DNA from 2 places in the Glutamicibacter sp. M10 genome. Region 2 is predicted to be linked to the other one. Evidence: predicted binding sites of a transcription regulator. Region 2 holds the regulator's gene; the other holds the start of a gene.
What was found. Region 2 encodes Rex, which represses fermentation and respiration genes when NADH is low (regulators of the CRP and FNR family bind a similar motif). Its sites were predicted from a motif close to CTTGTGAANNNNTTCACAAG; they were not measured.

Region 1: the regulator Rex is predicted to act here: its motif matches at 1,516-1,535, upstream of N6V40_RS12225 (glyceraldehyde-3-phosphate dehydrogenase).

The regions. Positions count from the first base shown of each region.
Region 1 is NZ_CP104918.1:2,481,665-2,484,436, forward strand. It holds gene N6V40_RS12225 (glyceraldehyde-3-phosphate dehydrogenase) at 1-1,352, opposite strand, end outside; RNA gene rnpB (RNase P RNA component class A) at 1,556-1,910, opposite strand; gene N6V40_RS12235 (YaaA family protein) at 2,099-2,772, shown strand, end outside.
Region 2 is NZ_CP104918.1:1,481,688-1,504,816, forward strand. It holds gene N6V40_RS07255 (Ppx/GppA family phosphatase) at 1-885, shown strand, start outside; gene N6V40_RS07260 (sugar phosphate isomerase/epimerase family protein) at 946-1,770, shown strand; gene proC (pyrroline-5-carboxylate reductase) at 1,775-2,617, shown strand; gene N6V40_RS07270 (potassium channel family protein) at 2,709-3,380, opposite strand; gene N6V40_RS07275 (TrkH family potassium uptake protein) at 3,373-4,806, opposite strand; partial or broken gene N6V40_RS07280 (acetoin utilization protein AcuC) at 5,014-6,182, shown strand; gene N6V40_RS07285 (ArsR/SmtB family transcription factor) at 6,277-6,720, shown strand; gene gdhA (NADP-specific glutamate dehydrogenase) at 6,878-8,221, shown strand; gene N6V40_RS07295 (helix-turn-helix domain-containing protein) at 8,478-8,702, shown strand; gene N6V40_RS07300 (30S ribosomal protein bS22) at 8,841-8,939, shown strand; gene N6V40_RS07305 (HAD family hydrolase) at 9,041-9,442, opposite strand; partial or broken gene N6V40_RS07310 (HAD family hydrolase) at 9,508-9,846, opposite strand; gene N6V40_RS07315 (glutaredoxin family protein) at 9,909-10,154, shown strand; gene N6V40_RS07320 (redox-sensing transcriptional repressor Rex) at 10,221-10,856, shown strand; gene N6V40_RS07325 (hypothetical protein) at 10,958-11,749, opposite strand; gene N6V40_RS07330 (histidine phosphatase family protein) at 11,928-12,590, shown strand; gene N6V40_RS07335 (TlpA family protein disulfide reductase) at 12,595-13,218, shown strand; gene N6V40_RS07340 (cytochrome c biogenesis CcdA family protein) at 13,227-13,982, shown strand; partial or broken gene N6V40_RS07345 (cytochrome c biogenesis protein ResB) at 14,078-15,609, shown strand; gene ccsB (c-type cytochrome biogenesis protein CcsB) at 15,602-16,666, shown strand; gene N6V40_RS07355 (PLD nuclease N-terminal domain-containing protein) at 16,946-17,350, opposite strand; gene N6V40_RS07360 (DUF4229 domain-containing protein) at 17,404-17,694, shown strand; gene N6V40_RS07365 (1,4-dihydroxy-2-naphthoate polyprenyltransferase) at 17,836-18,720, opposite strand; gene N6V40_RS07370 (AMP-binding protein) at 18,796-19,923, opposite strand; gene N6V40_RS07375 (1,4-dihydroxy-2-naphthoyl-CoA synthase) at 19,951-20,913, opposite strand; gene N6V40_RS07380 (MFS transporter) at 21,090-22,505, opposite strand; partial or broken gene N6V40_RS07385 (thiolase family protein) at 22,867-23,129, shown strand, end outside.

The DNA of each region.
Region 1 (2,772 bases), 990 kb from region 2:
TCGTACCAAACGTAGACAACAGCGTTTTTGCCCGAAACGATGGTGGCCAGGCCATCAACGATGCCGGCACGACGTGAGCCAACAAAGTCGGTGGAAACCACTTCTGGGGAATCGATGTAGTCGATCTGCTTGTGCAGGTTCGAGGTCAGCGAGGTTTCACGCAGGTAAGCGTTCAACTCTTCCTTGCTGGTTTCGTTCTCCAGGGTCAGGTTCAAGATGGCCATGGAGACATCTGGGGTTGGTACGCGAATTGCGTTACCGGTCAGCTTGCCTTCGAACTCTGGCAGTGCCTTAGCAACAGCCTTGGCAGCACCGGTCTCGGTGATCACCATGTTCAGTGCAGCTGCGCGTCCGCGACGTTCGCCCTTGTGGAAATTGTCGATCAGGTTCTGGTCGTTGGTGAACGAGTGAACGGTCTCAACGTGTCCGTGGTTAACGCCGAACTTGTCGTTCAGCGCCTTGAGCACTGGGGTGATGGCGTTGGTGGTGCACGATGCTGCGGTGACAATCTTGTCTTCTGCAGTAATCCACGAATCGTTGATGCCGTGAACGATGTTCTTCAAGTCGCCCTTACCTGGAGCGGTAAGTAGAACGCGAGCAACACCCTTAGCTTCAAGGTGCTGGGACAGGCCAGCTTCATCGCGCCAGCGTCCGGTGTTGTCTACAACAATCGCGTTGTTGATTCCGTATTCGGTGTAATCAACGGTTGCTGGATCATTCGAGTAGATGACCTTGATCAGTGTTCCATTGGCGAGGATGGTGTTGTTTTCCTCGTCGACGGTGATCGAACCTTCAAAGCGGCCATGCACCGAGTCGCGGCGAAGCAACGAAGCGCGCTTGACGATGTCATCATCCGAGCCCTTGCGCACAACGATTGCCCGCAGACGCAAGCCGTAACCGCCACGCTCAATCAGGATACGAGCGAGCAAGCGACCAATGCGACCAAATCCGTAGAGTACTACGTCCTTTGGTTCTGCGTCGGTAGCGCCGGCCTTGCCGACCTTTTCGCCCAGTTCGTTGCTGATAAATGAGTTCAGGTCAACGGAGCCAGATTCTTTGAACTTCTTGTTCAAGCGGCCAAGATCAACGGCGACCGAGCCAACATTGAGTGTCTCGATTTCATCGAGAATTGCTTTGGTTGCCTTCAGGCTTAGCTCTTCGCCATCGATGCGGCGCACAACGCGGTGTGCTTTGATGATGTCGATTGAGGACTGATTGATCAGCTTGCGGCCATATACGGAGGGCACCACATTGTTCTTGCGGTACAAACGTCCGATCAGTGGAATCATGGCCTCGGCGAGCTCTTCGCGCCCGCTCCATTCTTGCTGGGCGACGACAGACTGCTGGGTCAAAGGAAAATCCTTCCAATTCAGCCGACTTGCAGATCCATAAAGTCGGTTGGCACCGTGGGAAGCACCATTGCTTTTGCGGTGGTACGAGGTCACAGGATCATCCTCGTAAGTACTAAGTACATTTTCCATTCTAAACTGCGCAGAAATTTTCCGGGCACCAAGATCTGTGAATCATCTCACTTGAGAAGTGAGGAAAAATATGGTGAATGGGATGGCCGATACGCCGGGTTTTGTCGCGCCGAAGCGGGACGGTCATCTATCTACGACTGCCGTTGCCGACAGCCTCTAGCGGTCCACCCGACTGCATGGTGCGAACAGCCCTCATAACGCAGTCTGTCTGACCTTGCTCCGAGTGGGGTTTACCAAGCCATCCCGGTCACCCGGGACGCTGGTGGTCTCTTACACCACCGTTTCACCCTTACCAGGAAACCTGGCGGTCTATTTTCTGTGGCACTAGCCTGCGGGTTACCCCGAGTGGGCGTTACCCACCACCCTGTTCTGTGGAGCCCGGACGTTCCTCGGGACAATTGCTTGCCACGCGACCGTCTGGCCATCCCATTCGTTAACCATTCTAGCCCCGGGACTTTGCCTGCCGTAACGCGCTGAGCGAGGTGTCCGACACGGAGATTCTCCAAAAATACCTAACCACGAACGATTTGATACGCACTGGATGCACGCGTAGCTCAAAGCATCAGCAAGTCTTCATCGACAAAGGTTGAGTGTTGAATTCCGATAGGCTGGAAGGCGTGCTTATTTTGTTGCCGCCTTCTGAAGGCAAGACAGCCCATACTCAAGGTGCTCCGTTTGAATTGGAAACACTCTCGTTTCCGGAACTAAATGATGATCGTCACCAAGTCATCGATTCTCTTGCGCAAGTTTCTGCTCGCGAAGACGCCATGGAAGTCTTAGGCGTTGGAGCTTCACTAGCTAACGAAGTAGCTCGCAATATCTCACTGCACACTGAACCGGCAGCCAGGGCACACGATATTTATTCAGGTGTGCTTTTTGAGGCTTTGAACTACGCGTCGTTGGATAAGCCAGCAAAGCTGCGGGCAGATCAAAGCATTCTGGTCATTTCTGCGTTGTGGGGCGCCGTCAGATTTGATGACCGGATCCCACCGTACCGACTTTCTATGTCCACCAAGCTTGAACCACTGGGCAGGCTCGGGAGCTGGTGGAAGAAACGATTAACTCCAGTATTGGACGAGATGGCCGGGAACCAGCTCATCATCGACACACGCTCAAGTACCTACACGGCAGCCTACAAGCCAAGCAACGGAAATAGCGTGGCCGTCAATGTTTTTCAGTTACGCAACGGTGTTCCGAAGGTCGTATCGCACTTCGCCAAACACACTCGCGGCGAAGTTGCCCGGTTCTTGGTTCAGCAAGAAGTCGAGCCCAAGACGGCGACGGAATTGCT
Region 2 (23,129 bases):
GGTGCCATTACCGAAGAGGGCCAGCAAGAGCTGATTTCATTTATTGATGAAGCAGTGAAATTTGCTGGAAGCCATCAGGTGGAAGACTTTATGGCCTTCTGTACATCGGCTATTCGTGAATCTTCCAACGGTGCCAGTGTGCTGGAACGAGTCAAAACTCAGACCGGTGTGAGCTTGATGGAACTATCCGGTGAAGAAGAAGCCGGCATGACCTTCTACTCGGTACGTCGTTGGTTTGGTTGGTCTTCGGAATCTATCCTCAACCTGGATATGGGTGGCGGTTCGTTAGAGCTGGCCTATGGCACCGACGAATTCCCACAGGCCGCATTCTCGGTGCCTTTGGGTGCCGGACGCCTGACTCGTGAATGGCTGCCGAATGACTTGCCGTCGATCAAAGAGGTCAAGGAATTGCGTACCTATGTACGCGACGTCCTGAATGACCCTTCGACCGAGCTGCGCCAATACGGAAAACCAACGTTGGCCACGGCAACATCTAAAACTTTCCGTTCATTGGCCCGCATCACCGGAGCTGCTCCGAGTGATGAAGGTCCGTACGTGAAACGTGTACTAAACCGTGACGCGCTAAAGCTCTGGACTAACCGTCTGACAGCGATGAGCTGGGCCGAGCGAGCCGAGCTGCCAGGGGTCTCAGAGATCCGTGCACCGCAGCTGTTAGCTGGCGCCATTGTGGCTCACGAAGCGATGAGCGCGTTGAAGCTGAAATCCATCCGAATCTGCCCATGGGCAATTCGTGAAGGATTGATGCTGCGCCGTTTTGATCACGTGATGTTTGCTTCAGCGACACCGCTCAGTAGTAGCGTGGGTGTGGGAGAAGTACCCTTGGCTTATGAAAAAGACCAGTTCTTGAAAGAGCCAAGTAGCTAGAGTTTCTCAGTGATACAGGTGCCCTTGAACTAGGGCGCCACCGTAACAGGAGGCAGGGGCATGGAAGACCAGAAGAGTTCTCACCGGGTGCCGGTCACCTTGTCCAGCGCGTCCGTCTACCCGCTATCGGTCCATGACGCGTTCGCTATGGCCAAAGACGTGGGATATGACGGCATTGAGGTCCTGATTACCGGAAATGCTGCAAGCCAGTCCGCTGACGCGCTCAAAAAATTGATGGATAAGTACCAACTGCCCATCATGGCCATCCACGCACCGACCCTGTTGTTGACTCAGCAGGTGTGGGGTTCGGCCTGGGCCAAGGTGGAACGCTCGGTCATCCTGGCTCAAGCAGTGGGCGCCAGCGTCGTAGTGGCACACCCGCCATTCAGATGGCAGGGCACCTACGCTGAAGGCTTCGCCGATGGTGTCCAGCGTCTGGTTGATACCACCGGGATGAAAATCGCCGTGGAGAATATGTACCCGTGGCGCGCCCGAGGCCGCGAAGCAAAAATGTACTTGCCGCACTGGAACCCAGTTCCGCAAAATTACCAACACGTCACGTGGGACTTCTCCCACGCTGCCATTGCCAATACCGATTCACGCCAAGCCGTGGAGGACCTCGGTGAGCGATTAACCCACGTGCACCTTTGCGACGGTCTTGATAACGGTAAAGACGAGCACTTGGTACCGGGCCTAGGAACACAGCGCGTGGCCGAAACCTTGCAGTATTTGCGGGACGTTCAGTGGTCAGGAACCATGGCGGTTGAAGTCTCCACGCGCAAGGCAAAGAATACCGGCCAAAAAGAAGAGTGGCTGGGAAAGACCCTTGAATTTGCTCGTGAGCACTTATCTGCAAGCTCCGAGCACGACCCAATGAAACAATGAACTTATGAGTGAAGCAACAAAGAACCTAAAACTGTCCTTCCTCGGCACCGGATCCATGAATGGTGCCATCCTTCGCGGCATTGTCGCTTCAGGCCACGATCCCAAGCTGATCACCGCCACCATCCGTAGCGACAAGCGAGCTGCAGAACTTCGCGAACTAGGCATCAACGTGCTGGTTAGCGAAGAAGACTCATCGGCCAACGCTAAGGCTGCCGCCGACTCCGACATCATTTTCCTGGGTGTAAAGCCAGTAGGAATTACTGACTTGTGTGAAGAGATTTCCGAATCCCTCACCGCAGAAAAGGTTGTCGTTTCAGTCGCTGCCGCCATCACCCTGGCAAGCATGCAGGCACACTTGCCTGCTGACCAGCCGGTGATTCGCTCCATGCCAAACACCCCATTGATGGTTGGCGCAGGCGTAGTTGGCTTGAGCCCAGCTCAAAGCGTGAGCGAAACGCAGACCGCACTTGTCAGCGACCTACTTTCAGGTTCCGGCGACGTTCACGTCATCGATGAGTCCCAGCAAAATGCACTCTCGGCGATTTCAGGATCAGGCCCTGCCTACGCCTTCTACCTGGCTGAAGCCATGGCTAACGCCGGTGTAGCGATGGGTCTGGATGAAAAGCTATCCATCGATCTGGCCCGAGCCACCGTTGCCGGTGCCGGCAAGATGCTTTCTGATCCGAACGCTAACCCGGGTGAGCTGCGCAAGGCTGTGACCAGCCCTAAGGGCACCACCGAGCAGGCCATCCTTACTTTTGATGAGCAGGGTATCCCAAAGATTATTGCTGCGGGCACCCAGGCTGCTGCTGCACGTGCGGCCAAGCTCAGCGAGGAACTAGGCTAATCGCCGTTTCTTTTTACAACTAAAGATGAGTGAGGCCGGTACCCTAAGGGGTACCGGCCTCTTCCATCCGTGCCAAGCGCCGTGCAATGGCCTACGGACGGGCCGCAAATCTTTCTAGCAAGTCCACGTGCCCAGAAACGATCAGCACGTCTCTACGGGTCACGATGGTGTCTGGCACAGCGTACGTGAAATCTTCACCGGGCGATTTCACACCGACAATGGTCACGCCGTACTTAGAACGAACCTGGGACTGCGCAAGGGTGAAGCCCTGAGTCTCCTTTGGCGGATACATCTTCACGATGGCAAAGCCGTCTTCAAATTCAATGAAGTCCAACATACGTCCACCGACCAAGTGCGCGGCACGGACCCCAGCATCTGCTTCCGGGTAAATCACGTGATTGGCACCGATGCGCGTGAGGATCTTGCCGTGCGAAGGGGTAATGGCCTTGACCCACAGATGCTCAATTCCCAAGTCCACCAAGTTCACCGTGATCAGCACGGATGACTCGATGGAAGTACCCACGCCAACCACGGCGGAGGAGAACTCTTGGGCACCAAGCTGACGTAGTGCATCAATGTTCGTGGCATCAGCGGCGACCACGTGGGTGAGCGTACTGGCCCACTGCTGAACGAGTTCTGGGCTGCGTTCGATGGCCAAAACTTCTCGGCCCTGCTTGACCAACGTTTGGGCTACGGAGGCACCAAAACGTCCCAGACCGATCACCAGAACTGGGGCATTGTGGTCTATATTCTTGTCAGCCAATGAGCGGCCTCTCTTCTGGAAGTCTAAACAGGGAGTTACGGTGGCGCATGGTCAGCGCGCTAGCTAGGGTGATGCTACCGATACGTCCAGCAAACATAAGGATACTGAGTACGTATTTACCGGCCGGTGGCATCTCTTGAGACACGCCGGTACTTAATCCGACGGTGGCGAAAGCTGAAATGGATTCGAACAAGGCACGGGAAAAACCAACAGACTCATCGATGGTGACCAAAACGCCGGTGGCCACCATGACCAACGAACCGCCCATCGCAACTACCGAGATAGCTACGCGCATTGTTCCCTGGGGAATTTGGCGACCAAACGCGGTCACTTCGGTGTCGCCTCGAACTTCGGCCATGATTGCTAGGAACATAACAGCGATGGTGGTGACCTTAATACCGCCGGCGGTGGATGCCGAACCGCCACCAGCAAACATCAATGCATCGGTGAGCAACACCGTCACCTGGTGGATGTCATTTTGATCAACCAAGTTGAAGCCGCCAGAGCGCGTCATCGTCGAGGCAAATAAAGCATGAATGACCTTGTCGCCTATGGACATGTCACCCAGGGTACGCGGGTTGGACCATTCAAATACCAGCCACAGTAGCGCGCCAGCAAAGAGCAATAGCGTGGTGACCAGCATGGTCAGTTTGGTGTGCAAGTTCCATTTTTTGACGTTGAACTTGTGCGCCAACAAGACCATGACTACTGGGAAGCCCAGCGAGCCGGCATACACGCCGACCATCAAAGGGATCAAGATCCACAGGTCAGTTTCGTAAGGCACCAAACCATCTGAGTGGGGAGTGAACCCGGCGTTGTTAAACGCTGAGACGGCATAGAAAATCCCGTGCCAAATAGAGGAAAGGAAACTTTCGCCCAGAACATAGAAGCGCGGGATCAGGAACAGCGCGATAAGTCCCTGAAGGCTCACGGCCGTGGTGATCACGATGCGCAGCAAGGAACTAACCTCGCCCAACGCGGAGGCACCTGAACTGTCCATGGACTTCTGTGCCATGAGCTTGGCGCGGACGCCCAACTTGCGTGAGACGGCCAACGACATGATCGAGGCCAGCGTCAAAATGCCCAAACCACCCATGAATGCAGCGATCAGCATGATCAGCTGTCCAACAAAGGACCAGTGCGCTGCGGTGGAGACGGTGGTTAGACCAGTCACGCAAACCGCAGAAACTGCGGTAAACAGCGCGTCGTGCAGGGGAGTCACTTCACCCTTAGAAGAAGAAAACGGGGCAGCGAGCAGGGAAGTGAAAAGTGTGATCGCTAAGAGAAAGACGCTCAGCGTTAAGCGCGCGGGGGAGCGTACGGTGATGTCAGCAATTCTCGCGCGAAACGCAAATCGTTGCTTGCGGCGCTTCTCGCGCAATTCAGCTGCCCGGGCGCTGGGGCCCAGTTCACTGCCTATGCTCATCGATAACTCGCAGTTTCTTCTGGCCGGGTGGAATAAAGATGTGGAGGTTCAAGTCCTCCTAGTAATTTACGCGTTTCCCGGGCCAAACGCTTGTCATATCGCCCTAAAGAATGACTGCGTGGCCGAATACGCCATATATTCATGAGTTGGATCACTATCAGGTAGCCTGAAAAAGTGTTAGATCCGCAGCAGGCTCCTCGCCCAACTATGGTCATGTGGGATGAACAGTATCTGAAGTACAAATTCAGCGACTGGCATCCGATGCACCCATCACGTTTAGAACTGACCTACCGCCTTAGCGGAGAACTCGAAGTGCTGAGCGCGCAAAACGTGAGTATCCATGCTCCAGAAATTGCTAGTGATGCGCTTGTGGCAACCGTGCATGATCAGGCCTACATTGATCAGGTGCGTCGGGTCAGCGAAGATCCGACACTGATTGCAGAAGACTTTGGTTTGGGCACCGAAGATGATCCAGTCTTCGCCGGCATGCATGATGCTTCGGCGCGTATTGTGGGTGGCTCAGTGATTGCCGCGCAATCCATAATGGATGAAAGTACCGTTCGAGCAGTGAACTTTGCAGGCGGCATGCACCATGCGGCGCGAAGAAAAGCCAGCGGTTTCTGCATCTATAACGACGCTGCCGCAGCGATCCAACGCATGCTCGACCGTGGGGTGCAACGGGTTGCCTACATCGATGTTGACGCTCACCATGGGGATGGCACCGAATCAATTTTTGGGATGACCCAAGAGTACTGACGATATCCATCCACGAATCTGGCCTGTCGTTATTTCCTGGAACAGGATTCGCCAACGATATTGGCGGCAAGCAAGCCGAAGGCAGTGCAGTCAATGTGGCGCTGCCGGCCATGACCGGGGATTCCGGATGGATGCGCGCCTTCCATGCGATTGTTCCCCAGCTGGTTCATGCCTTCAAGCCAGAGATTATCGTTTCTCAGCATGGTTGCGATGCCCACCGTGACGACGACATGACCAACCTCAAACTCTCCGTGGACGCGCAACGTCAGGCCGCTTTGGATATTTCCCAGCTGGCCGATGAGGTCTGCGAAGGTCGATGGTTGGCCACCGGTGGTGGCGGCTACAACGTGAGCGCAGTGGTCCCGCGTGTGTGGACTCATCTGACGGCCATCGTCGCCGGGAAGCCCGTGCCGCTAAGAACATATGTCCCGGAGACTTTCCGACGATATGTTTTGGAACGATACGGTCGTGCCACCCCGTACCTGATGGGTGATGACGCCCAGCTGTGGTGGCGCAACTGGGAAGTCGGCTACGATCCAGCCGATCCAGTGGACCGCACGATCATCGCGACTCGCAAGGAAATCTTCCCGCTCTTTGGACTCGACCCCTGGTTTGACTGAGCCTTTGAACTTCATCGGTTAGGCAATTGCCGTGAATTTCACCGTGGATAGCCCGGCGAAATCAATGGCCAGAAGGTCATATGCCGTTAGGGTTATGTGTGTGGCAATTGATGAAGTGTTCTCGGCTTTGGCAGAACCAACCCGACGCAAAATTATTGAAGCTCTCAAAAGCGAACCGAAAGCGGTGGGCGCTTTGGTAACCGAGCTGGAAATTTCCCAGCCCACGGTATCCAAGCACCTGAAGGTATTACGTGAGGCGCAGCTGGTGAGCATGGCCGCTGCCGGGCAGCGCCGTATCTACAGCATCGATACCTCCGCGCTAGAGCAGCTTGTTCGTTGGTGCGCCGATCTGCTGCCAGAACAAGTACTCGAAGAGCAACAAGAACTCCATGAATCTGAAGCGGGCACTGAGCTGGCAACAACCGCCAACCCCACTGCGCAACAGATTGGCCGCAGCGTTGGCCGAGGCCTGGAACAAGTTACTGGACGTGCTCAAGAATTCTTGGAGCGGCTTCCGCGCTTTGGCCGCCGTCGCTAAGTGATCCCCAGTTTTCAAGTTACGGTTGTGTTTCTGGTTTTTAACGGCAAATTTTAGCTCGGTGTGTTCTCCATGACACTCTCGAAAGGGGGACAGTGTCGCCACGGGTAAGTTTCCCAGTGCGCATGTTCCTGCCCCGTTTGATGAGGAGAGAAACTTGGATACGCACTTAACAACGATTCGTGATGAAGTTTTCCGTCGTAACCCCGGAGAATCAGAATTCCACCAAGCGGTCACCGAAGTATTCGACAGCCTTGAAGCTGTATCGCTCAAACATCCCGAATATGCTGAAGCAGCGATCCTGCAACGCTTGTGCGAACCCGAACGACAGATCATTTTCCGTGTGCCGTGGGTTGATGACCAAGGTCGAGTCCAAATCAACCGAGGCTTCCGCGTTGAGTTCAACTCCGCATTAGGCCCGTACAAGGGTGGACTGCGTTTCCACCCCTCGGTGTACCTAGGCATCGTCAAGTTCCTAGGCTTTGAACAAATCTTCAAGAATTCCCTAACCGGTATGCCTATTGGCGGCGGCAAGGGTGGGTCTGACTTTGATCCACGGGGAAAGTCCAACGGTGAAGTTATGCGCTTCTGCCAATCGTTCATGACCGAGCTGTACCGTCACATTGGCGAATACACCGATGTGCCTGCCGGTGATATTGGCGTGGGCGGCCGCGAAATCGGCTATCTCTTCGGACAGTACAAGCGCATTACCAACCGATACGAATCTGGCGTCTTGACCGGCAAAGGACTGAGCTGGGGCGGCTCGTTGGTTCGCCCGGAAGCAACCGGCTACGGGGCCGTGATCTTCACCCAAGAAATGCTCAAGACCCGCGGCCAGTCCTTCGACGGGCAACGGGTGATCATCTCGGGATCCGGCAACGTGGCCATTCACGCCATCGAGAAAGCTGCCAACCTAGGTGCCAAGGTCGTGACCGCATCGGACTCGGCCGGCTACATCGTTGACGAAGATGGCATCGACCTAGAACTGCTACGCCAGATCAAGGAAGTTGAGCGCGGACGTATTGCCGAATACGCACAACGCCGTGGAACCAGCAGGGTGCACTACGTTGAAGCTGGCAGCGTGTGGGACGTTGCTGGAACCGTCGCACTGCCCTGCGCAACGCAGAACGAGCTGGATGAAAGTGCCGCGAAGAAGATGGTGGCCGCAGGAACCATTGCTGTTGCCGAAGGCGCCAATATGCCAACAACCGCTGCTGCAACCTCACTCTTCCAAGAAGCCGGGGTGCTCTTTGGCCCAGGTAAGGCAGCCAACGCAGGTGGCGTGGCAACCTCAGCGCTGGAAATGCAACAAAACGCCAGCCGTGACTCGTGGAGTTTCGAACACACCGAGCAGCGTCTGACCGAGATCATGGTGGGCATTCACGACCGATGTGCGACAACCGCTGACGAGTACGGCATACCAGGCAATTATGTTGCCGGTGCCAACATCGCTGGCTTTGTGAAGGTAGCGGACGCCATGCTGGCCCAAGGCGTCATCTAGGGGAATCCTTTGATTACGACTCGCGTGTCACAGCCGGTTGTATTGGACCGTGGCTCGCGAATTGTCTCAATTAAGCAACAAAATTTTTGATTCAGATGCGCCCTGAAGTGTTGCGTGATGCGAAAGTTACCAAAGTGCGATTAGACTAGGACAAAGCGAACGTGAACCTGATCGCCGATGTTGATCCAAAGTCGTGTAAGTTCACCTTCGCTAGTAACGCGACGAAATAGAGATCAGCGTCAGGAGAATATCCCGCATGACGGATAGACAGAATTTTGCAGGAGCCCGTTTCATGACGGTAGCCGAAGTGGCTGACATGATGCGTGTTTCCAAAATGACGGTTTATCGGCTGATTCACGCAGGCGATCTGCCTGCCGTTCAGTTCGGTCGCTCCTATCGTGTACCGGAGAACGCTGTCGAATCCTACCTAAGTGCCGCGGCTATTGATCCGCAGCACGGTACTGGTTCATACGGCCGTTAGTCCGCACGATGGTCAGAGCATGACCGAAAAGCGGGTAATCTATTAAGGAACGTTTAACGTCCGGTCAACCTTGTCCTTTTGCTTGCGTGCAAGCAGATATTTTGGGTTGACGCATTTATTAGTTTGTGAGGAACCATTATGGGCTCTGTTATCAAGAAGCGCCGCAAGCGTATGTCCAAGAAGAAGCACCGTAAATTGCTTCGTAAGACTCGTCACCAGCGTCGCAATAAGAAGTAAATCTACTTCGAGCACTTTGCCGCTAGGCAATCATCGCCACCGATATGCAGTTGAACTGCAAACGGTGGCGATTGCTTTATCCAGAAGTAACTAACACCCTGCTAAGAGCCGGAACGGCGCAGGATAGAGCGCCTAGCGGCCCACAGCGCACCGATGACTCCGGCTGCTCGCAGGCTGAGCTTGGCGGCTCGTTGGCCGGTGCGGAAATCGTAAACTTGCCAGCCTCTGCGCTTGGCGTAGGCACGTAACCGAGCATCCGGATTGATGCACACAGGATGGCCAACGGCTTCTAGCAATGGAACGTCATTGTAGGAATCCGAGTAGGCCCAGGAACGCGAAAGTGAGATCCCGCGAGCCTTAGCCAGGGACCGAACAGCTTGCGCTTTTTCGGCTGCGTGAAGAATTGGGCTAGCCAACGCCCCGGTGTACAAACCGTCCTTACTTTCCACCACGGTGCCCAAAGCGCCGGAAAGATTGAGCCGATCCGAGATGACATTCGCCACTTCCAGGGAGTGGCGGTGACCAGCCAGACTTCGCGACCTACATGCAGGTGCTGACGGGCAATGGCCACGGTCCCGGACCACAGCTTCGGTTCGATGAACTCGTCATAGATCTCGTTGCCGATTTGCTCAATTTCGGCCACCGGGATTCCGCGCACCATCATCAACGCACGGTCACGAATCTGATGGATGTCGCCCAAATGCTCGCCACGGGCGGCATAGCGCAGTTGTTTCAACGCGAACCATAGGATCTCGCGGAATTGGAAGAATTTGTGTTCACGGAGTTTGCGCGCCAGTAGATAAAGCGAGGCACCGCGAACCAGGGTGTTGTCCACATCAAAAAATGCGGCGACGGTACCCGATGCCGGAGCTTGAGACTGCGTGGAGTCAAATTCTGAGGAAGACATTTGATCCAGTTTATTTCATCTTAAAGTTCAAGCGTGGTTACGGCTCGTGAGATTATGGACAGGTGAGTACTTTGCATCAGATTCAACTGTTGGTTAGAAAAGACTGCCACCTTTGTCACGCCGCTCGGCAGACAGTGGCAGAAGTGACGGGCCGGTTGAATATGGAATTTTCTGAGATAGACATAGATCAGAATCCTGATCTGTTGGCAAAGCATCATGAAGAGGTTCCAGTGCTGTTCATTGACGGACAGGTCCGAGACTTCTGGACCATCGATCCACAACGGCTTGAGCGTCTGCTCACCAACTAGCAGTTGCCACAAACATGAACATGCGCGGTGCTCGCTTAGCCCATTGGAAAGTGCAGGGGAACGAAGATGTCTGAGCTTGAAGCTCGTGTCCTGCCTGAAGCCACCTTGGCTCGACTCACTCAGTACCTGCGGGCGTTGAACACTCTCGAAGCCCAAGGGCGCGAACGCACCAGCTCCGGGGTGTTGGCCAAAGAGGCTGGGGTGAACCCCTCAATCTTGCGTAAAGATCTTTCATGGCTCGGCTCCTATGGAACGCGTGGAGTCGGTTATGTCGTGCGAGAACTGGCTGAACACATCAGTCGGACCTTGGGGCTGAACCAAGACTGGAAAGTAGCGATTGTCGGTGCCGGTAACCTGGGCCGCGCGTTGAGCGGATACGCGGGTTTCACTTCGCGTGGCTTCAACGTCAAAGCCATTTTGGATGTTGACCCTGCCCTAATCGGTGACAAAGTCGGTGAACTGACCGTTGAGTCAATAGCTGATCTTGCCCAAGTAGTAGCCCGCGAAGAAATCAATATTGCGGTGCTAGCGGTCCCTGGTGATGCTGCTCAAGATCTCGTTTACGTACTTGCTGAAAATTCCGTGCGATCGGTGCTGTCTTTTGCCCCGAAACCTTTAAAGGTTCCAACCGGCATGAACCTACGCCGTGTTGATCTGTCGACAGAATTACAGATTCTGGCTTATCTGGCCGTGCAAGGCTAACCAACTTTTAGCAATAAAAAAGGCGTTGCCTGTTTTTGTCAGTGATGACAAAACAGGCAACGCCTTAGCTATTTGCCCTGAAGTCAGGGCGCTACAGCTGTTTACCGGTAACCGGCGCGACGAGCCATGCGACGGGCTGCAATGTATTCGGATGATGGACGAAGCCAAGCAAAGACCACACCAGCAATGCCAAGCAATACACCAATGATGTAGACCGCGCTCAGGACACCGGCCTGGGAGTCGCCGTACATGCTGATGGCGGACACGGTTGAGAACATGCCGAACAGTGACAGTACAGCCAAGATGGTAGCGATGATGCGCATCGCGCCCACACCACGGCCTACAAAGAAGCCCACCAAGAAGTACAGAAGTACCGAGATGATGGCACCAACAATGCTGATGCCGGCCACTACCGAGCTGGCCTGTGCCATGAACGCTTCGGGGCTGTTCATCATCTGCTGCAGGGTTGGGTCGTTAGCCATTTCAGGCGAACTTTCCATCTGCGTTTTTAGTTCTGTCTCCACCGCTGCCCACTGGGAAGCAACCATGTTGGTGAACAGATTTGAGGTGGAGATCATCCAGCTAGCAATCGCACCGACAACACCCGAAAGCAGAATCAAGATAAAAGCAATCTGCAAGGTCTTTGGTCGGGTTGCTGGAGGCTGAACTGCGGCGTAGCCACCCTGGGTAGGGAACTGGTTGTAGCCAGCAGTCATCGGAGCTTGTGCGTAAGGATCTTGCCCGGCTTGCGGGTTCTGACCGTATGGGTTTTGACCGTACGGGGAAGGCTGCTGTGCATACGGGTTTTCACCGTAAGGGTTCGGATTTGAACCTTGAGCGCCGGACTCAGGATTGTAGGGCTGGCCGGGTTGATTCGGGTCGTAATTACTCATGATCCATCATCCTTTAGGGGTCAACTTGTTGTTGTGTTCAAGACTAGTACTCGGCGCTGTGAGCTACCCCATCCAAAAGGATGGTTTTTCTATATGGGAATCCCATGCATGGGCTGTGAATAGTTGATGGTGGACACAATATGACTATTTTGCACTGAACATTTGAGACACTGGAAGTATGCCTTTATCGACCGTCCATTTGTTGCGCCACGGGGAAGTTTTCAACCCTGACCGTATTCTTTACGGACGGATCCCCGGCTACGGGCTCTCCGAGCTGGGATTCAAAATGGCTGATGCGGCCGGCGAATTTTTCGCTCAGCGTCAGGCCGAGGGAGCCAAGGTGGTTCGCTTGGTTGCTTCGCCATTGATCCGTGCCCAGCAAACCGTTGCTCCCACCAGCCACGCCCTGAACCTGCCGATTCGCACTGATGACCGTGTCATCGAAGCCGGTAACAAACTTCAAGGCCTGTCCAAGGTCGCCGAGCACCTTCGTCAGCCGAAGTTCTGGCCATTGTTGGTCAACCCACTCAAGCCATCATGGGGCGAACCTTATGCGCAGCAGGTTCAGCGCATGCGTGAAGCCATGGATGCGCATCGTCGCGCTGCTGTCGCCGAACACGGCGAAGGCGCCGAAGTGATCATTGTTAGTCACCAGCTTCCTATCTGGGTCACTCGCCGAGCAGCCGAGAAGAAGCCGTTGTGGCACGACCCGCGTCAGCGCGAATGCACGCTGGCCTCGGTCACGAGCTTCGACTTTGAAGGGGACGAATTAGTCTCCGTGCGATACACCGAACCAAACCCCGAGCTACTGGCCGGCGCAGCGAATATTCCTGGAGCCTAAGCAAATGACTGATCCTGTGCCAACCCCGCGCAATCTGAGCCGACGCACCATGCTGCGTTCGTTGATGCTTACCGCCGCGATCGTTCCTTTGGCTGCCTGTGGCGCCAAGGAAGATACGTTGACTGCGCAAGCAAACAACGGCGATGGGAAAAACTACATTGCTGGCGACGGAGCTGTGCAGGAATACGTAGCATCCAAGCGCAGTGAACCAGTAGAGATCACCGCGACCACGTACCACGGCACCGACGTTGACTTCAGCAAGTGGGAAGGCAAGCCAGTAGTGATGAACTTCTGGTACGCCGCCTGTGCGCCATGCCGTATCGAAGCTCCAGATTTGAAGAAGTTGGCCAACAAGTTTGGTGACAAGGTGGAGTTCATTGGCGTCAACGTGCGTGATGAAGCGGAGGCAGCCAAGGCGTTTGAACGCACCTTTGACCTTCCTTATGAATCAATCCAAGACACCTCTGGCGATATTCAGCTAGCTATGACCAAGTACGTGCCTTTGCAAGCCGTTCCTTCCACCCTGGTCCTAGACCGCAAGGGACGAGTGCGCGCCCGCGTTATTGGTGCAGCGGATCCGGGCACTTTGAAGTCGCTGATCGATACTGCTTTGACCGAAGAGTTGTGAGCTAGGCATTGACCTCAAATCCATTTGCCGACATCGTCCTAGACGGGTCGTTATTACTCGCGTCGCCGGTAGCGGTGTTGGCGGGATTAGTATCATTTCTTTCTCCCTGCGTTCTGCCACTGGTTCCCGGATTTCTTGGCTACGTCACCGGTCTGACCGGAGCGGATCTCAAAGAACACCGACGAGGCCGGGTAGTCCTTGGAATCTTGCTGTTTGTTCTTGGATTCTCCGTAGTTTTCATCGCAGCTGGCGTGCTGTTCAGCCAGGCGACCGCCTGGTTAAAATTTAATGGATCTTGGGTCACCCAGATTCTGGGCATTGTCGTAATTTTTATGGGCATCGTCTTCATGGGCGGATTCTCATGGATGCAGCGTGACCGTAAGATCCATAAAAAACCACCAGCCGGGCTATGGGGTGCTCCGGTCCTGGGCCTGACCTTTGGTCTAGGCTGGGCACCGTGCATCGGCCCAACCTTGAGCGCGGTACTAATAATGTCTACCGGTGGCGGAGCCAACGTCGCACGAGGCACATTGCTCACGGCGTTCTACTGCCTAGGACTAGGGTTGCCGTTCATCCTGATAGCCCTTGGACTACAGCGCGGAATGCAGGCATTAGCGTTCTTCCGCAAACATCAGGTATTCATCATGCGTTTTGGCGGCGCAATGCTCATGGCCCTCGGCGTAGTCATGGTGACTGGCCTATGGGGCACTTGGGTGTCAGAACTGCAAAACTGGTTTGCCAATGAAGTGAGGTTGCCAATTTAATGGCGAAAAAACAACGGAAGTCCAAAGGCACCCAAGACGCACCCGCATTAGGGTTTGTCGGTACCCTGCGGTGGATCTGGACTCAACTTACATCCATGCCAACAGCGTTGTTCTTGCTGTTGCTATTGGCTGTTGCTGCTGTACCGGGATCGATTTTCCCGCAGCGTCCCTCGGGGCCAGAAAACGTCGTAGGCTACATTGACCAGCACCCGGTGGCCGGTCCATGGCTTGATCGCTTCCAGATGTTCAACGTCTATTCCTCGGTCTGGTTCTCAGCGATCTACATTCTGCTGTTCATCTCCTTGGTTGGCTGCATCATTCCGCGTGTGCGTAAGCACGCGCAAGCACTGCGTACTCCACCACCACGCACTCCGGCTCGCCTGAACCGTTTGCCGCAATATACTTCCTACGAGATTCTCGAAGGTGAGTCGGATACCCCCGATGATGACCAAATCATTGAGGACTCCTACAAGATCCTGAAAAAGCGTGGTTATCGAGTAGAACGCCGCGAGGATGCGACGGGACGTTCGGTAGCAGCAGAACGTGGTTACGTTCGTGAAATCGGCAACCTGATGTTCCACATCTCGTTGATTGGTGTGCTGGTTGCCGCCGCCGTGGGTGGGGCCTTCGGCTACACCGGACAGCGTGTGGTTGTTGAGGGGAGACCTTCGTTAACTCGCTGGTTGCCTACGACTCGTTCACTCCGGGAACCGCGTTTAATGCTGACAAACTTCCTGGTTACTCGGTGAAACTCGATAAATTCGACATCGTCTTTGACCGTGAATCAGAGGCACATTTTGGACAGCCGCTGGACTTCACCGCGCACGTGCAGGTCCGTAAGACTGCGCAGTCAGAACCGGTAAAACAAGACCTGAAAGTGAACCATCCGCTACGTATTAATGGCGCGGATGTTTACTTGGTGGGCAACGGCTATGCACCGGTCATCACCGTGCGTGATGGTAAAGGCAACGTTTCTTACTCGGGTCCGGTAGCTTCGGTTCCGCAGGACTCCGTTTACACTTCAATCTTCGTGCTGAAGGTGCCTGACGCTAAGCCCGATCAGCTGGGCTTCCAGGGATTCCTACTTCCTACCGCGCTGGTAGATGAAAAGGGATTTGGTATCTCGGGAGATCCTAACGCGATCAACCCGCAGCTGCACCTGAACTCCTTCTACGGTGATCTAGGCCTAGACAATGGCAATCCGCAGAACGTCTTTGTGCTGGATACCGCGAAGATGAAGGCACTGAACAGTCGCGACCTCGACGCCGGTGGTATTCGTCTTGAAGCTGGCCAGACCTACGATCTTCCAGATGGCAAGGGAAGCATCACCTTTGATGACCTCAAGCGCTACGTAGCCTTGGATGTGAACTACGACCCGGGCAAGCTGCCAATTGGTATCTTTGCGGCTCTGGCTCTCATCGGACTTGGCGTCTCGCTGTTTACTCCGCGTCGTCGTGTCTGGATCAAACTGGTGCAGGTTGATGGCAAGCGTAGTATCGAATATGCGCTGTTGGCCCGTGGCGAAGACCCACGACTGGAACGCGAAGCTTCAGAACTACAAAAAATCTTTGACAAGGCTTGGCCATTGGCAAGCCAGGAGCAGAACCAAGGAGCAGTAAATGGGTAACGCTGGGGCATTATCACCAATTAATGAATCGCTGGGTGAATACAGCCAGTTGTTCATGCTGCTGGCAGCCATGGTCTATGGCGTAGTCTTCATCATCTTTGCTCTTGATTTGGCCAAGACAAACAAGTCCATTACCGAGATGGACTCTGCTGCGCTCAAGCGTGACGAAGAACTGCTCGTTGGTGCTGGCAACGTTGTTGCTGGAAGCAATCGCAAACGCCGCGGCGAAAATAGCCGAGCAGATCACATCAGTGAAGAGATCGTCTCGGACAAGATGACCTACACCAGCTTCTCGGCGAAGCGCCCCATGGCGCGCATCGCCGTAGTGCTGATGTGGCTTGCCGCTGCGCTTCACGGTTTCGCTGTGGTTTCCCGTGCTCTGGCTGCTCACCGTGTGCCATGGGGCAACATGTACGAGTTCCTCACCACCGGTGCATTCCTTGTTGCCTTGGTGTACCTGATCATTCTGATCATCAAGGACCTGCGCTTCATGGGTTCGTTCATCTCTGGTCTGGTCACCTTGATGCTGTGTGCAGCTACCATCGGTTTCCCTACTCCAGTAGGTCACCTGGTGCCAGCGTTACAGTCGCCATGGATCGTCATCCACGTTTCCATTGCAGTGCTTTCCTCTTCACTGTTTGCCATTAGCTTCGCCATGAACGTTTTGCAGTTGCTGCAGCACTCGCGCATGAACCGTTTGGCTTCAGGTCTTAGCGACAAGTTGCCATTCATGCGCGTAGTACCTGGCGCAGGTGCACTGGAGAACTTCGCCTACCGCATCAACACCATCGCGTTTGTCATGTGGACCTTCACCGTGATGGCTGGCGCCATCTGGGCCGAAGCAGCGTGGGGACGCTACTGGGGCTGGGATCCAAAGGAAGTCTGGTCCTTCGTGATCTGGGTTGTCTACGCAGGCTACCTGCACGCCCGCGCTACCGGTGGCTGGACCGGCCCACGTTCAGCATGGCTGTCGATTATCGGCTTCCTCTGCGTGGTCTTCAACTTCACCATCGTGAACATCTTCTTCAACGGACTACACTCCTACGCGGGCGTCTAGACCCCGCAGCAATACACAAACGGCGAGCGACACCCATCAGGGGTATTGCTCGCCGTTTGTCGTTGGCGGATCATTCTGGGCCTTGAAGGGCGCTGGGCTCGGCACCTTGTTCCCAACTGATCTGAGCTACCCAACTGATCCACGCTACTCATCTCAGACCACGCCAGCCGAGCAACAGGTACAACAAAGCCCCGGCCTCCGTGAGCGCCACGCGAGGGCGCGGTAACGGAAATGTCGGGGCTTGTGTTCTACGGGCCGTGAGTAGGCCGCTACTGGCTTCTAGGACTTGGTGTCCGGTGAATCAGTGTCGGTGTCTTCTGATTTAGCCGGTGGTTCAGGATTAGTATTCTTTTGAATCTTGCCCTGATCTTTGAGTTCTTGCTCACGAGCCTTAGTATCTGCTTCGCGTTGTTGCTGTCGGCGCCAGACTTCTAGCTGACGCAAAAAGTCCTCATCATCATCGGGGGCAGTTTGTTGCCCTGCTGGTTGGTTTGCCGAGCTTTGAGGTCGTCCAAGAACGAACCACAATACGGCACCGATCAGCGGTAAGAGGATGATCACTACGAACCATGCGGGCTTCGGCAAGGAACGTATCAGATGCCTCGGCGCACGGCTGCATTCGATCAAGGTGTAGATCATCAAAGCGACCGAAACTACTGCTGCGAATATAAGGAGACGGACCATGTAATCATTCTAGTGATAATCGAGTTCACAGGTTCATCGGTAAACTTGAAGTTATGCAGTTTCTGAAATATACAGCTCTTCGCCTGGGCATCTTCTGCGCAGTGTTCCTTGGTCTTTCGTGGGGTCTGAACTGGCCTATCTTCGTTTCCGGAATCATCGGGCTGATCTTCGCGTTCGCGGTAGCCTACTTGTTCTTTAATAAACTTCGTCTAAAAGCGAACGAGGACGTGCGTAAAGCTTTTGCTAAAACCTCGGCAAGTAAGACGCAGAAGCAGCTGGACGATGAAGCTGTCGAAGATGAATTTGATGAAGATCAGCGACGCAATCACCGAACTGCAGAATAAACGTCAACATAATTTGCGTGCTCGGTAACTGAGTTCTTAACTCCAGTGACCTTTTGAGCAGAAAAAGTCTTGGCTCATCATTTCCCGCGAGGGCAGTGATGAGCCAAGGCTTTGGTGATTAAGCGCTAAATACCCGGTGGGCTAGAACCAAGTCTGCAAGATAATGGCCAGCGCAAAGAGCAAGGCATAGACCATGTTCAGCATGCCGGTCTGCTTGAGAACCTTAACCAGCTTGGGAAGCTCGTGTTCACGCAGCATCAGCAACGATGGTGCGATAGCTGGGATGAAAGTAAGCAGTAGCAACCACAGCCAAGGGAAAGTTCCGGTAGCTAGCAGTGGCAACAAGATCGCTACGGCAATCATCAACACGTAGCTCAGACGGGCATTGTGTTCGCCGAGGCGCACAGCCAAGGTAATTTTCCCAACCTCTTTATCGGTGGGGATGTCCCGAACGTTGTTGGCCATGAGTAGCGCGCAGCCAATCAAACCGGTACCAATCGCACCCAATATGGAGGTCAGTGGCAGTTCATTGATCTGAGTGAAGGTCGTGCCCAGGGTCGCTACTAATCCAAAGAAGATGAAGACGTAGATATCACCAAGGCCGCGGTAGCCATAAGGATTTTTGCCACCGGTGTAGCCCCACGCAGCAAAAATGGCTGCCACGCCAACTAGCAACAACGGCCATGATGCGGAGACGACCACCAGGGTCAGGCCCGCAATAGCTGCCAGGCCAAAGCAGGCGAAGGCGAGGTTGCGTACGTTCTTCGGGGCAGTGAGTTTGGAGCCCGTAAGACGGAATGGGCCGACACGATCATCGTCAGTGCCGCGGATTCCATCGGAGTAGTCGTTGGAGTAGTTAACGCCAACCTGCAACAGCAAACCGACTATCAACGCCAGAACAAAACGGACCCAGTGAAGGGTGCCTGTTTCGCCCACTGCGGCCGCGGTGCCAATAACTACCGGGGCGATGACGATAGGCAAGGTGCGCAAACGTGCACCGGAGACCCATTGGGAAAGTGTGGCCACTTTCAGTCCTTTCGGGGCAAAAGAAAAACTCGTACCCTCTAGTTTCCCGCGAATGGGCGGGCAAGGCGAATCGAGTTAGTTGCGCGCACCGAGTTCATCAATGATCAGCTTGCGGTCGAACTTGCCGTTGGGCAGTTGTGGCAACCCGTTAGGGTAGTGCCGAACATACTTTGGCACGGCTTCTTTGCCCAAGGTTCGGCGCACCGCGTCGAAGGCTGCCTCGGTTTTGGTGGGTCCGCTGAAAGCTAAGCCAACGCTTTGACCCCACTGCGGATCAGGCACTGAAACGACCAAGGTTTGGGTGAAGAATTCTTCCAGGATGCCCTCGATCTTGGAAGCTGAGAGCTTGATGCCACCAGAGTTGATCACGTCATCCACGCGCCCAACGATGCTTAGTCGCTGGCCCTGAACAGAGCCCAAATCATCGGTAACGTACCAGCGGTGTCCATCGTGTTCTACAAAGTGCTCTGCGGTGGCCTCTGGGGAATCCACGTAGCCATCGGCCAGCATGGGGCCAGAAACCCAGATGCGAGAATCGTGTTCGGCCAGCTGCACGCCGGGCAGTGCGCTGCCGTTGTACACCAATCCACCCGAGGTCTCTGAAGACCCATAGGTTTGGAAGATCTTCAGTCCGTGGTGTCGAGCGTTGACGAGCAAGTCCTTGCTGGCGCGGGCTCCGCCGAGCAAGATGGCGTCAAAGCGTTTGAGCGCGGTCAAGGTAGCCGGATCAGCGTCATCAAGCAGGCGAGCTAGCTGGGTTGGTACCAGCGAGGTGAGGCGTCGCTTTTCAACCATCTGCTGTGCAGCCTGAGTGAACGAGGAAGCTGAAAAACTACCCGACAAATCCATGACCACAGGTTTGGTTCCGGCGAACAAGGAGCGAGTCAGCACGCTGAGCCCGGCCACATAATGCACCGGCAAAGCCAACAACCACTGGCCCTCAAATCCTAGGTACTCAGCAGTGGCCTGCGCACTTGATGCCAGCGCCTCAACACTGAGCACCGTGCGCTTGGCCCGACCAGTAGAACCGGAGGTGCGCACCACCGCCATGGGTTGTTCAAAGCCGGGCAGATCCTGCTCGGTGAGGTATTCGATGCGCCAGCCTGAGTCGCTGCTTTCGTCGATGATGACTTCAACAGCCGGGCCATCGTCGTTAGCGACGTTGGCCAGTGCCGAGAGCAGTTCCTGAAGCTGTGCGTCCATAGTGGTTCCTTGTGCCGGTGCCAGTGATTAGAAGTAGTACGGGTAGTTGGACCAGTCAGGGTCCCGCTTGCCCAAGAACGCGTCGCGTCCCTCTACGGCTTCGTCGGTCATGTAGGCCATGCGGGTAGCTTCGCCGGCAAAGACCTGCTGACCGGCCAGTCCGTCATCAGCCAAGTTGAACGCAAACTTGAGCATGCGGATGGCTTGCGGGGATTGCTTGGCGATGTCCGCTGCGTATTCCAATGCAACTTCTTCCAGACGCTCATGATCAACTGATTCATTAACCGCGCCCATGCGTACCATGTCATCTGCGGAGTATTCGCGGGCAAGGAAGAAAATCTCGCGGGCAGTCTTCTGACCTACCTGGCGGGCCAGCAGCGCCGAGCCATAGCCAGCATCAAAGGAACCGACGGTGGCGTCGGTCTGCTTAAACTTGCCGTTTTCTTTGGAGGCGATGGTCAAGTCAGAAACTACGTGCAGTGAGTGTCCGCCACCCGCGGCCCAACCGTTGACCACGCACAGGACAACCTTGGGCATGGTGCGCATCAGGCGCTGTACTTCAAGAATGTGCAGGCGTCCGGCGCGGGCAGGGTCGATTGACTCGCGGGTCTCACCCTCGGCGTAGCGGTAGCCATCACGGCCACGGATGCGCTGGTCGCCACCGGAGCAGAAGGCGTGCCCGCCATCTTTGGCTGATGGTCCGTTGCCGGTGAGGATGACGGTGGCCACATCACTGGTCATACGGGCGTGATCCATAGCGCGGTAAAGCTCATCAACGGTGTGCGGGCGGAAAGCATTGCGCACCTCGGGACGGTCAAAGGCGATACGGACCGTTGGTAGGTCGCGAGTGATTTCGCCGTAGGTATTGCGCTCTACCTGACGGTGGTAGGTGACGTCGGTGAAGTCGAATCCTTCAACCACGCGCCAGCGCATTGGATCAAAGACGTCGGAAACCTTTTCGGGCAGGGCTGAGCTGTTCTGGCTATTCACCCTCTAAATGCTAGTACCTTGAACCTGTTTGCGCGGACTGTGGCGCACAAACCGATGGTTTTGAACGCAGTGAATCTCGGTGCCACAGCGAAGGGGCTTGGGAATTAGCCAAAAATTGACTGAAACCCAAGCCCCGCACGGTTGGTTGACGATAGGCGTCTAGCGTTAGTTCTTCTTCACTGGTCCTTCTTCACCGTCGCTAGAATCCCGGTGTCGTGGGCATCAGGGATCTCGGTGCCTCGTAGGGAGGCGCCCGCGGTTTCCGGCATGTACTTGATGGCGATCATGCCAATGACGCAGGCGATCATCATGTAGACCGCAGGGAAAAGTAGGAAGCCTGTGGCATCAATGGCAGCCTCATTAACGATGGCCGCGGTTCCGCCAAAGAGTGCGGTAGCAATGTTGTAGGTGACCGCAAACCCGGCGAAGCGAACATGTGAGGGGAACATGGCCGGGAACGTGGCAGTAATCGTTGCCAACTGCGGAATGTACAACAGTCCGAGTACCGCAAAGCCAACGATGGCCCAGCCAAAGCTTTGTCCCATGAGCCAGAACATTGGTACAGCCAGAACAAATAATCCAATGACCGACGTGTACCACATGGGTCGGCGGCCCACCCTGTCAGAGAGTGATCCAGCAAAGGGGATGACTGCCATCATGGCCACCTCACCGATCAAGATAGTGGCCAATGAAGCCTTGGAATCCAGACCTAACTGAGTTTCCAGATAGGTCGGCATGTAGCTGAGCAAGGTGTAATTCACGACGTTCAGTGCAATGACCAGCCCGCTCATGGTGAGCATTGGCTTCCAATAGGTCATCACTAATTCTTTGAGTGTGCTCTTCTGCTGGGTTTCTTCGGCTTCTTGCATCTCCTGGAAGACTGGGGTGTCTTCCAACTTGCTTCGCAAGTACAAACCGATCAGGCCCATCGGTAATGCGAGGAAGAACGGGATGCGCCAGCCATAAGCCATCATGGATTCTTCGCCCAGGGTGATCTGCAGCAGAAGCATGATTCCAGTGCCTAAGGCGAACCCGCCCAGTGTGCCGAACTCAAGGAATGATCCAAAGAAGCCACGTTTGCGGTCCGGGGCATATTCGGCCATGAAGGTTGCTGCGCCACCGTATTCACCGCCCGTTGAGAAGCCTTGGACCATGCGAAGCAAGACAAGCAAGATCGGTGCAAAGACACCGATGGTTTCAAAGGTTGGAAGTACACCAATCAAGAATGTCGCAAGAGACATCATAATGATGGTCAAAGCGAGGATCTTTTTGCGTCCCAGTTTGTCCCCGAGTGGACCCCAAACCAGTCCGCCCAGTGGGCGAACCAGGAAGGAGAGCGCAAAGGTGGCCAAAGCCATGAGTGTGCCGCCCTCGGAAGGGAAGAAGTGTGCGGTGATATAGGTGACGGCTACCGCATATACACCGTAGTCGAACCACTCGGTCATGTTACCCATGGCGCTGGCGGCGGTAGCTTTACGAATTTCTTGGCGTCCGGCGGTGGTATTGATGTCAGGGCCGATGTCATGAGACAAATCGGGAGAAAAAGAATCGGCAGGTGTTGCGTGGTTGGGTTGGCTGTCATCCGGTGGCATAACTGCTCCGTTGCTCTTCAGCTTTTCGTCGACCGGACGCCCAGGGGATACCTCGTTATATTGACCCTGGGTGACGGTCCACGATCTGGGCAGGTGCCCAGAGTCGGTCAATCTCCACAGGCTACGTCAGGAGAATTCGAGATTCAATGTTTGACATGGATTTGTTTGTTTAGACGCTCTGTGAAATTTGCCAAATAGGTTCACGTTCTTGACGGCGAGTGAACCTTTCTGTGATTCTATTAGTGAACGAATGGTCGGTAAGTTTATGCGGTGGTTTGCGCCACCGCGAAAAACATCTTTCCGGACCCTGACCCCTGAGGTTCAATAAGTGGGGTTGGCCCCGGAGTACAAAGGAGTATTCATGGCTGAGGCATATTTGGTGGGCGGAACCCGTACTCCTGTGGGGCGTTACGGTGGCGCGCTGAGTCCGGTACGCCCAGATGACTTGGCAGCCATCACTATTTCTCAGCTCATCAAAGCCTCAGGCATTGACCCAGCAGCGGTTGATGAAGTGATTCTTGGCAACGCCAACGGTGCAGGCGAAGAAAATCGCAACGTGGCCCGCATGGCAGCGCTCCTTGCCGGGTTGCCGGTGAGTATTCCGGGCATTACGGTCAATCGCTT